Regions from separate parts of the Nocardia sp. NPDC006044 genome, predicted to be linked through region 2. Evidence: riboswitches for the same ligand, from Rfam matches in the RefSeq annotation. Region 2 holds a riboswitch; each other region holds the start of a gene.
The links. Region 2 has a riboswitch for cobalamin ahead of ACFYO1_RS12175 (methylenetetrahydrofolate reductase). Riboswitches for the same ligand answer to the same signal wherever they lie in the genome.
Positions count from the first base shown of each region.

Region 1: another riboswitch for cobalamin. It lies ahead of ACFYO1_RS40310 (CbtB-domain containing protein); the one in region 2 lies ahead of ACFYO1_RS12175 (methylenetetrahydrofolate reductase).
Region 3: another riboswitch for cobalamin. It lies ahead of ACFYO1_RS25075 (FecCD family ABC transporter permease); the one in region 2 lies ahead of ACFYO1_RS12175 (methylenetetrahydrofolate reductase).

Region 1 is NZ_JBIAID010000006.1:210,238-213,745, reverse strand. Features, by position in the region: gene ACFYO1_RS40330 (DMT family transporter) at 1-100, shown strand, start outside; gene ACFYO1_RS40325 (OsmC family peroxiredoxin) at 251-691, shown strand; gene ACFYO1_RS40320 (hypothetical protein) at 751-1,242, opposite strand; gene ACFYO1_RS40315 (CbtA family protein) at 1,278-2,066, opposite strand; gene ACFYO1_RS40310 (CbtB-domain containing protein) at 2,111-2,305, opposite strand; cobalamin riboswitch at 2,332-2,487, opposite strand; gene mhuD (mycobilin-forming heme oxygenase MhuD) at 2,566-2,880, opposite strand; gene ACFYO1_RS40300 (alpha/beta fold hydrolase) at 2,974-3,508, shown strand, end outside.
Region 2 is NZ_JBIAID010000001.1:2,594,178-2,597,685, forward strand. Features, by position in the region: gene ACFYO1_RS12170 (NADP-dependent oxidoreductase) at 1-278, shown strand, start outside; gene ACFYO1_RS12175 (methylenetetrahydrofolate reductase) at 382-1,383, opposite strand; cobalamin riboswitch at 1,519-1,652, opposite strand; gene ACFYO1_RS12180 (helix-turn-helix domain-containing protein) at 1,884-2,771, shown strand; gene ACFYO1_RS12185 (hypothetical protein) at 3,064-3,300, opposite strand; gene ACFYO1_RS12190 (hypothetical protein) at 3,448-3,508, shown strand, end outside.
Region 3 is NZ_JBIAID010000003.1:85,528-89,035, reverse strand. Features, by position in the region: gene ACFYO1_RS25080 (ABC transporter ATP-binding protein) at 1-543, opposite strand, end outside; gene ACFYO1_RS25075 (FecCD family ABC transporter permease) at 705-1,736, opposite strand; cobalamin riboswitch at 1,767-1,903, opposite strand; gene ACFYO1_RS25070 (alpha/beta fold hydrolase) at 1,966-3,135, shown strand; gene ACFYO1_RS25065 (ABC transporter substrate-binding protein) at 3,222-3,508, shown strand, end outside.

The DNA.
Region 1 (3,508 bases), on a different contig from region 2:
CATCGTGTTCAACAAGGATCCGCTCAGCGCGGGGCGGGTGTTCGCGCTGTCGCTGATCATCGGCGGCATCGTGCTGGCCCGGGTCACCACTCCCGAGTAATCAAATGCGACAACTGATTTCGTATGAACATGGGTAACTCGCCGGGTACGGGGTAACGTGACCCGCGCCTCACTGTCGGCCGCCAGCGCACCCGCGGTGGCACCTGAATCTGGCCTGAATACTCGGAGAGGCGGACTAGGAAGGATCGTGATGCCTACACGTACCGCGCGTACTGCTTGGACCGGCACTCTGCAGGAGGGGTCGGGGCAGGTCGAGCTGGCCAGCTCCGGCGTCGGCAAGTACGACGTGTCGTTCCCGAAGCGTTCGGCCGACGACGCCGACGGCACCACCAGCCCGGAGGAGCTCATCGCGGCGGCGCACTCGTCCTGCTACGCGATGGCGCTCTCGGCGCAGATCGGCAACGCGGGCGGCACCCCGGAGAGCCTCGACGTGAGCGCCGACGTGACCCTCGGGCCGGATCCGGCCGGCGGCTTCCGGATCAGCGGAATCAAGCTGACCGTGCGCGGCAAGGTCTCCGGCATCGACGCCGACGCGTTCGCCGCCGCTGCCGAGGCCGCCAAGGCCGGGTGCCCGGTCAGCAAGGCCCTGGCCGGCGTCGACCACATCCAGCTGGACGCGGCCCTCGCGTAATCGCTTGGTTCCCCGCACATCCCCGGATGTGCGAGGAGCCATGTGATGATGCGAAATGTTCAGGCGCGGCGAAAGAATCGGCGCGCCGCCGGGTGATACATCGCCGGGACGGCGACCAGCACCGCGACCACGTGGATCGTGCGGAACCCGCCGATCACCACGGATTCGACGGTGAGACGCGCGAACAGGTCGCCGAACTTGTCCGCGGACAACAGTGCCGCCAGCGGTTCGATGATCAGCGAGAGCAGGCCGATCACGCCGATGCCGAAGGTCAGCAGGAGCCGCGCCCAGCGGGCGCCGTGCGTCATCCGGATCGCGACGACGAGCACGACCAGGTAGATCCCCAGCCGCACCGCGAGTCCGGTGGCCAGGCCGGCCATGTCGACCTCGTCGCGCTCCAGCAGCAGCGCGGCCTGTTCGACGGCCTCGGCCACGCCGGCCAGCAGCGCGACCACGAAGCCGACGAACGCGACGAGGACGGCGCGCGGTGGTTGCGCGGGTGCGCCCGAACGCAGCGGTGCGGGCCAAAGGGAAAGGACAGTGCCGGTCATGACACCGACACTGCCCCTCGTCTCGTGGATGCGGATCAGCCCGCGGTAGCGACCGACCCTCGTACCGGAGTATCACCGCGCGTGGCGAATTCGCTGAGCGCGGCGAAGCCGAGGGCCAGACAGGCCCACAGCGTGGCGGTCTCGCCGAGCGAGGCCGCCCGGAACTGCCACAGCAGCGTCGCCGGGAAGTCCGCCTTCACCTCGTTGACGCCGGGCAGCAGGACATAGCCCACGATGGTGACCAGAACGAACGCGGCCACCCCGCCGATCAGCCGCACGGTGCTCAGCTGACCGCGCAGCGCCTTGTAGACGTACACGCCGATACCGACGGCCGCCAGGCCGAGCAGCACCGCCGCCACCCAGAGCAGGGTGCGCTGATTGATCGTCTCCGGGTCACCCACCGCGGGCGGGTTCGCCGGGTACTTGAAGAACGGCACCGCCACGATCGCGGCCCAGCCACCCAGCCCGAGCGCGAGCGCGAGTTTCGGCCCGGACAGCGTGCTGTAGCGCCGGGCGACGTTCGCGACCGAGGCGAAGATCGCGCCGAGCGCGAGACCGGCCAGGCCGAGGGCGAGGAACTGTCCCGCCTTCTGCCCGGTGCGGCTCACCAGGGGTTCTTCCTCGTCGCCGTGCGAATGTCCGCCGCTCGCCTCCGCTTCCGCGCCGGGCGCGTGCTGCGCCGCCGCGGAATTGGCTTCCTCGATGGCGATCGCGGCGTTGATCTTCGATTCACCGACGAAGAAGCCGACCGACGCGGCCAGCAGGCCCGCGATGAGACCGGCCAGCAGACCGCGCAGCAGCAGGGTCTTCAGCGAACCGGTCAACGGGAACGCAGCGGGTGGATCCTGAGAAACGGCAGCCGACGAAGTCAGTGGCACGGAAGCCCCAGCAGGTGCCGTCCATCGTGCATCAGCTCGTGCAGGTACATCCCGCTGCGCGAGATGACGCCCTGATCGAAGCCGACCAGGTACAGCGTGAGCAGTGCGAGAAGAACGACGCCTACTGTGACGAGCACAGTGGCCAGAGTTTCGTTTGCCCGGCTCGGCGAATGCACGATAGCCATGCGGTCCTCCTAGGGATGCGCGTCCCGTCGAATGGGTGCGAAGATGCCGGTGTCTGGCTTTCCGGCACCCAGGGACCCGGTGCATGGAACACAGTGGCGCGACCGCTCCGGAATTTCACCGGATTACCGCATCACCCTCGCGTTTTGTCATTCGAACTGTGACACCTGGAGGCACCCGCCGTCAACACGACCAGCACGGTCGCGCCCCGGCGTCGGGCGAGTCGCCGGACGGTTCGGCCCGCCCGGCGTGGGTGGCCGGGTCAGCCCGCGGGCTTGGCCGCCACGTCCAGCACGACCTCGAACTCCAGCAGCGACGCACCGGTGGACACCGGCTTCTGCCGCTCGCCCGCGTGCGCTTCGCGCGCCGGGCCGTCCCGCCACGCGGCGAACGACTCTTCCGAATCCCACTGGGTGACAACGAAGTACCGGTTGTCCCCGGCGACCGGCCGGAGCAGCTGGAAACCGAGGAAACCCGGCGAGCCCTCCACCGCGTGCGCCCGGTGGGCGAACCGCTTCTCCAGCTCGGGGCCCGCGCCCTCGGGAACCTCGATCGCGTTGATCTTCACAACAGCCATGCGCTCGACAATACGACCCGCGCGCGAGTGCCCGGTATGGGCCGTATCGGGGGTTGTGCGCACCTGTCGGCGCGGCCCGGCAGAATCGGCGGAGTGTTGCATGACGAAGGCGGAGCGGGTGTGCCCATCCTGCTGTTGCACGGACTGATGGGCAGCGCCAGGACCTGGCACGACCAGCTGGACTGGCTGCGCGACTACGGCCACGTCTTCACCTTCGACGCGGCCGGGCACGGCAGGCCCGCCCCGGACGAGCTGACCACCGAGGCGTTCGTCGCCGATCTGGCCGCCGCGACCGCCGGCATCACCGAACCGATGGTGCTGATCGGGCATTCGATGGGCGCGCTGCACGGCTGGGTGTTCGCCGCGACGCACCCGGGCCGGGTGCGGGCGCTGGTGATCGAGGACATCGCCCCGGACTTCACCGGCCGGACGGCGACGGACTGGGCGGCGATGATCGAGGCGTGGCCGCAACCGTTCCCGGACGCGAACGCGGTGCTGAGATTCTTCGGGCCGGTCGCCGGGCGGTATTTCCTGAACTCGTTCGAGCATGGACCGGACGGCTACCGGCTGCATGGGTCGGTGACGACATTCCGCGACATCTCCGAGGAGTGGGGCAGTCGCGATTTCT
Region 2 (3,508 bases):
TCAGCGGCGCGATCGCGTCGTACAACGCGGCCAAGCCACCGCCGGGACCGTCCCGCTACATGTCGTTGCTGGTGTTCCGGGCGTCCATGACGGGGTTCGTCGTGTTCGACTACGCGGACCGCTACGGAGAAGCCATCGCGCAGATCTCGAAATGGCTGGCCGAGGGCAAGATCAAGCCGCGCGAGCATGTCGTCGAGGGCGGAGTCGAGCGATTCGGCACGACCCTCGAGATGCTGTTCACCGGTGCGAACACCGGCAAGTTGTTGCTGGCTGTCTGAACACGTATGCCGGCCCCGTTCGATCACCCACGCGAGCAACCCACGCGGGTGATCGAACATCAGCGGCGACTCGACCGAGCGAGGCCACCGCCCGGCCGCGGCATCAGGCGCTGAGCGGCGCGGCGGTGACCTCGTAACCGAGGTTGGTGAGCACCTCGGTGGTCGCCTTGGCGAAATTGAGCGTGATGAAATGCAGGCACGGCGCCCCCTCGTCGATGAGGCGCTGGGCCATCTCGGTGGCGATCTCGATGCCGGCCGCACGCACTGCGGCGCGGTTCTCCTCGGCGCCGGTGCCCGCCGCGGCGCGCAGCCGCCGCATGATCGACTCGGGCAAGGCGCGGCCGCTGAGTTCCTCGGCGCGCGCGATGGTGCGCAGGGAGGTGATGGGCATCAGTTCCGGGATGATCGGTTTCGCGCCTTGCTCGGCGTCGGCGGCGGCGACGCGATCGCGAAGGCGCAGATAGTGATCCACCTCGAAGAACATCTGGGTGATCGAATAGTCCGCTCCGGCACGGAGTTTCGCGGCCAGGAACTGCGCATCGGTGGGCAGGTCGGGGGACTGATGGTGCCCCTGCGGGAACGACGCGACGCCGACGTTGAAGTCGCCGAGATCCCGCACGATGCGCACCAATTCCTCGGCGTACTCGACCCCCTCGGGGTGCCTGTGCCATTCGCCGAGCGGATCGCCGGGCGGGTCACCGCGCAATACCAGAATGTTGCGGATGCCGCAGTCGGCGTAGGAGCCGACCAGCGCGCGCAACTCGGCGATGCTGTGCCCGACCGCCGTCAGGTGCGCGACCGGCAGCAACGTGGTCTGCTGAGCTAGCTGTCCGGTGATCCGGGCGGTGCGGTCCTTGGTCGAACCACCCGCGCCGTAGGTCATCGAGACGAACGCCGGATGCATGCGCTCGAACTCCCGCACCGTGCGCCAGAGCCGAGCCTCGCCGGCGGTGTCGCGCGGCGGATTGAACTCCACCGAGAACGGCACCCGCGCCCCCGAATGGATGCGCAGGCTGTCGACGACCGACGGGACGCCGGAGACTGCCGGTGTGAGGTGAGTAGGGAGCCCGTGATTCGAACGGTCACGTCCGGGGATGGAATGCATGGATGAACTCCAGGTCAGCGGCCAGTGGCCGCCGCCGATAACGAGTCGACACCGAGGAGCCCCATGAAGCATCGATCCCGTGCCCGGGTCTGCTCGGCGTCGCGCTCGATCCACGAGGCGACGACCGCCGGATACGGTGTACCCGGCACAATCGGCAGGTCTGCGGGCTCATGGGCACCGACCCGAGCTCGGGTGCGGTCCCGGAGTTTCACCGAGTTCCTCTCACCGGCCACACGCTGACGCGCGAGACCGATTCGACGCCATCGCGCGGATCAGGGGCTCCTCGACTCCGCCTCCGGCGAACCAGTTGCACTCGCGAATATAGCGAAGTCCTCTGGGATCACCAAGGATGAGGGGTCGTCGCGGCGCGGTGACGCGCCGCGGAATCAAACCGCGGGTCGGTTTGCGGAGCGCAGGATATCATCTAACCGACGCGGTGTGGTGCGAGACGGAAATGGGCGCGATACCGCTGCTAGTCGTCGAGAAGCGGGGTAGAGGTCATGGTCGCGGAACCGGTCCGGATCACCGGGATCGACGCGCGGGTCGCCGAGCGCGGTCCGACCGCGCTGCGGATCGCAATCGGTGGTCAACTGCGCAAGCTGCGCGAAGCCAAAGGCATCACGCCGGTCGCGGCCGGCAATCACATCCGTGGTTCGCACGCCAAGATCAGCAGGCTCGAACTCGGCCGGACCGGTTACAAGGATCGCGATATCCGGGATCTGCTGACGCTCTACGGCGTCACCGATCCGGACGAGCGCGAGATGTTCCTGGACTTGGCGCGCAAGGCGAATCAGCCCGGCTGGTGGCACCGCTACAGCGATCTGCTGCCACCCTGGTTCGAGACCTATCTCGGCCTCGAGGGCGCCGCCCAGTCGATCAGAACCTTTGAGGGACAACTGGTTCCGGGTCTGCTGCAAACCGAGGACTACACCCACGCGGTGATCGAGGTCAGTCAGCAGAACGCCGAGGCGGCGCGCCGGGTGGAGCTGCGCGCGAAGCGCCAGGAGATCCTCGACCTGCCGGACGGGCCTAGATTGTGGGCGGTGCTGGACGAGGCCGTGCTGCACCGGCCGATCGGCGGCCGGAAGGTACTGCGCGAGCAGATCGAGCACCTGGTAAAGGTCTCGCACAAGCAAGGAGTGACAATCCAGGTGCTGCCCTTCTCCGCAGGCGTCCACGCGGCCGCGGGCAGCTCGTTCACCCTGCTCCGCTTCGCCGAACAGGAACTCCCCGACATCGTCTACCTCGAGCAACTGACCAGTGCCTTCTACCTGGACCGCAGCGACGACCTCGAGGTCTACCGCGACGTGATGGATCAGGTTGCGGTGCAAGCCGAAACACCGGAACGATCACGCGCCCTGATGATCGCGGCAGCCGCGCGACTCTGAGCGGCCGCCCCGGATCTCGCCCGGTTCCGTAGGCGGTCAAACCGTCTGCCGAATCACTGATCGCCGACGTCAGGTCGATACGCCGATCAGGGAGCGTCGCCGAGTTCGCCGGACGTACTCGCGCCCTTGTCATGCGTTTGGGGGAGTGTGCGCCGGGGGTGCTTGTGTCAGCATTGTTTTGGCACAGGCAACTTCGAGGGGGGCACGTGCGGAACCGTTCTGGCCCAGTTGTATTGGGCGTGGTGGTGCTGGGGGCGTCGGTGTGGGCGGCGTGCGGCAGTGAATCGGCTGATCAGGACAGATCGTCTACACCGCGGGCGCCCTCGACGTCATCGGTCGTCGTTGCGTCCGACCAAGCGTCGGTGACGCCGTCGCCCGGGGTGTCGCCGCTGACACCGGCGACGACGAAACAGAAGTTGATCATTTCGACGCCGCCACTGGTGACATCGTCGAATCCGGTTGTCGTCTCGACGGAGCCGGTGACACCGACGTCGCCGAGACCGATACCGATACCCGGGGTCGTGTCCACCGATCCTCCGCTGCCCACCACGGACCCTTCGGCAGCGCCCCGTCCTTTGGCGCCGTCGAGTGAGATAAAGCCGAGCGGGGGCCGTTGAGCGTCGCGAGGCAACCCGAGACGTCACCGTTGCGGTCGGCGGTGATGATTGCCGGGGCGTTGGCATCGCAGGCCGCCGTATTGGTTCCAGTCCTGTACTACTTCGGGGCGGTGTACGCGA
Region 3 (3,508 bases), on a different contig from region 2:
GTAGCGGTCGGCCAACGCCAGATCGTGCAGTGCCATCACGACGGTGCGGTTCAGCGTGCGGGTCAAGGCGAGGAGTTCGAGGCGATGGGTGATGTCCAGGTGGTTGGTGGGTTCGTCCAGGAGCAGGATGGGGGTGTTCTGGACGAGGGCGCGGGCGAGCAGGACGCGTTGGCGTTCGCCGCCGGAGAGGCGGTGGACCGGGCGGTCGGCGAAGCCGGTCAGGTCGACGGCGGCCAAGGCATCCTGGATGACCTGTTGTTCGCGCGGGGAACCCGCGCCCCACGGCGGCAGGTATGGCGTGCGGCCCAGTGCGACGACCTCGCCCGCACGCAGGTCGGCGGGCGGGCGTTCGTCCTGTGCCACCATGGCGACGGTGCGTGCTCGACGGCGCGACGATATCTGGTGCAGGACTTGCCCGTCCGCGATCACTTCGCCGCGCACGGGTCGCCGCACTCCGGCCAGCGTCTGTAGCAACGTGGTTTTTCCGGTGCCGTTCGGGCCGACGATCCCGATCGTCTCGCCGGCCTGGATCGCGAAGGTCATATCGGTGATTACGGTCCGCCGACCGGCAGCGCACGCGAGCCCGCGCGCCTCCAATGTCCCGGCAGCACTTCGCGCTTCGACTGCCGCACCATTGCCGCGAGTCTCGCCGTGTGCCGTGTCCGACGTGCGATCGAGTGGTGCTCGATGATCGTTGCGAAGGTTCATGCTTCACCGAACCGATAGCGCCGACGCCCCATCAGGATCAGGAAGGCCGGCGCGCCGATCAACCCGGTCAGCACGCCGACCGGGATCTCGGTGGGGCGAACCAAGATTCGGGTAGCGGCGTCGGCGACGACGAGGAACAGCGCTCCGCACAGCGCGCAGGCGGGCAGCAGGGTGCGGTGGCGCGGCCCGACGAGCAGGCGGGCGGCATGCGGGACGACCAGACCGACGAAGCCGATACCCCCGGAGACCGCGACGAGCACCCCGACCAGCACCGCGAGCAGCAGGAACAATCCGATACGCAGTTGCTTGACCGGAACACCCAGTGACGCAGCGGTATCCGCGCCGACGGTCAACGCGTCCAGCCAGCCGTTCGCGGCGAGCAGCGCGACCCCGGCGATCACGACCACGCTGAGCGGCAACGCGATTCGCGTCCAGTCCGCCCCGGCGAGACTGCCGAGCAACCAGAACAGCACCGACTGGGCCGCGCCCGGATCGGGACGCCGGAAAATGAGATAGCTGCTCAACGCCGCGAACGCGGATCCGAGCACCGTCCCGGTGAGCACCAACCGCAACGGCGTCAACCCACCCTGCGCCACCGCGATGAGGAACACCAGGCCCGCCGCGACGAACGCCCCGATCAACGCCCCGCCGGACAGCGCCCACACCCCGGCGCCGGCGAACAACCCGGACGTAATGACCGCGGCCGCCCCTACCCCCGCCCCCGAAGACACCCCGAGCAGATAGGGATCGGCCAGCGGGTTCCGCACCAGCGTCTGCATCGCCGCCCCGGCCAGCGCCAGCCCCGCCCCGACGATCGCCGCGAGCACCGTGCGCGGCACCCGCAACTGCCACACGATGGTGTCGAGCCCGAAATCGGTAGGCGCCTGCCCGGTGACGCGCTGCCGAAGCACCTCCAGCACCGAGGAAACCGGCAGCGTCTCCGCCCCGAATCCGGTGGCAAGCACCATCGCGCCGATCAATAGCACCCCGAGCAGGGGAAAGATGAGCGCCGAACGCACACGGCTCATCAGTAGTGCTCCACAGGCAAGTCGCGGCCTCTCCAGAGTTGTCCTGGCAGGGGAGGTCTGACTCTCGCCGGTGAGGGCGATCACAGTGGCGCGACCGTTCCGGGATTGCACCGGATTCTCGCACCCGCCAGGGATGACGGACGAACTCTACCGGTCGGTCGGGTTAACCCTGTCGCCAGGGTTGTGCGCGCAATGGCGACCATCCACACCCTTACGTACGGTGGGGAAGATGTCGCCGTTCGATGACCGGCACCCGTCCACTGTCACGGACTGGGACGACGCGCGACGCAAAGCCCGGCTACGGGACACCAGCCTGTGGCACGAGTGGAAGACGTTGCGCCGGACCAGGTCGGCAGTGCTGCGGGTGGTCGTATTGCTTGCTGCCATACTCGTCGTCTTCGCCCAGTACCTGACCTTCGATGTCGAACCCGAGCAAGCGCGCCTGGCGCGCACCGACCCCGCGATCCTGCCCGTCGCCGCCCCTGCCGATCCCAAGAATTGGGACACCGTGGTGGTGGACATGGTCGGCCTCGGCGGCTTGGACGCCAGCTCGACCGCCGCCGCGCTGCCCTCGCTGCGCGGGATGGGCGTGGTGTGGGCGATCCGCTACGACAACGAAGGTATCGACACCAAGGTGATCGCCGACCTGATCGTGCGCGCCGCGGAGCTGTCCGGCCTGAAGAACGTGGTGCTGGTCGGGCACAGCATGGGCGGGGTGATCGCGCTGGAGGTCGCCAAACACATCCACCTGGACAGCGACCGCCGCTTGGTCGGCGTGATCCTGGACTGCACGCCGGTGGACCTGAACGCGGTCCGGCCGGAAAGCCGCGGCGCGGGTGAGGACATGGTGCGCTGGATGCGCTGGCTGCCCGGTGCGCGCGAGAGCCGGCTGCTGCGGCTCGCGGTGGAAACCTATGCGCGCCGGGATCGTTTCCTCTCCCACGGCGGCGGTGGGATACCGCCCGGCATCCGCTTCGCCGAGTTCGGTGAAGTTCTCCAGGAGGTGTTGCGGGAGAAGATCTTCTCCCGCAACGCGGCGAGCAACGGCCTGATCGAGGCGCAGTTCACCGCGATCGTGGCCGGCGGCGCGACGGGCGATCTGCGCGCGCTGGCCGCCCCGGCGGACGGAAAGCCGCGCCCCGCTATCGTTTTCATCCGGCCGCGCGATCCGGACCGGGATCGGGTGGTCGATGTCGAGTACTCGCATCGGGTGCTGATCGAGGAGTCCGGCGGTGTGGATGGCACGCTGTCGGTGGTGCTCGCGCGAAACACCGGGCACGCCAACCCGATGCAGCGGCCGATCGAATACAACACCTTCATCGATCAGCAGATCCTGCCGTTCATCCAGCGCTATCAGGCGCAGGTGCGGGAGACGGCGGTCGCGGCCGCGCCGCGCTGATACCGCACCGGGCACCGTGCCGAGCAGTTCGAACCAGGCTGAGACAAACGGTGTTCGGGCCGGTTTTGTCTTGTTTGAATCCGTCTATGTACCGACCACGCACGTTTCTGTTCGGCCGCCCTGGCCGCACCACCGCCGCATTGCTCGCCGTGGCAGCCGTTGCGACCCTCGGACTCACCGGCTGCGCGAACAGCGACAAGCCGGCCGGTCCCGTCGCGGCGGATACGCCACTGCCCGTTGAAGTTCCAGCTGGAACCACATTGGTCCTCGCGGACCAGTCCGAGCGCCTGCAACAGGTGCTCCGAATCTCCGGCGAGCTGGACAAGCTCCCGTTCAAGGCCGAGTTCGCCAATTTCGTCGGCGGCCCGGCCAT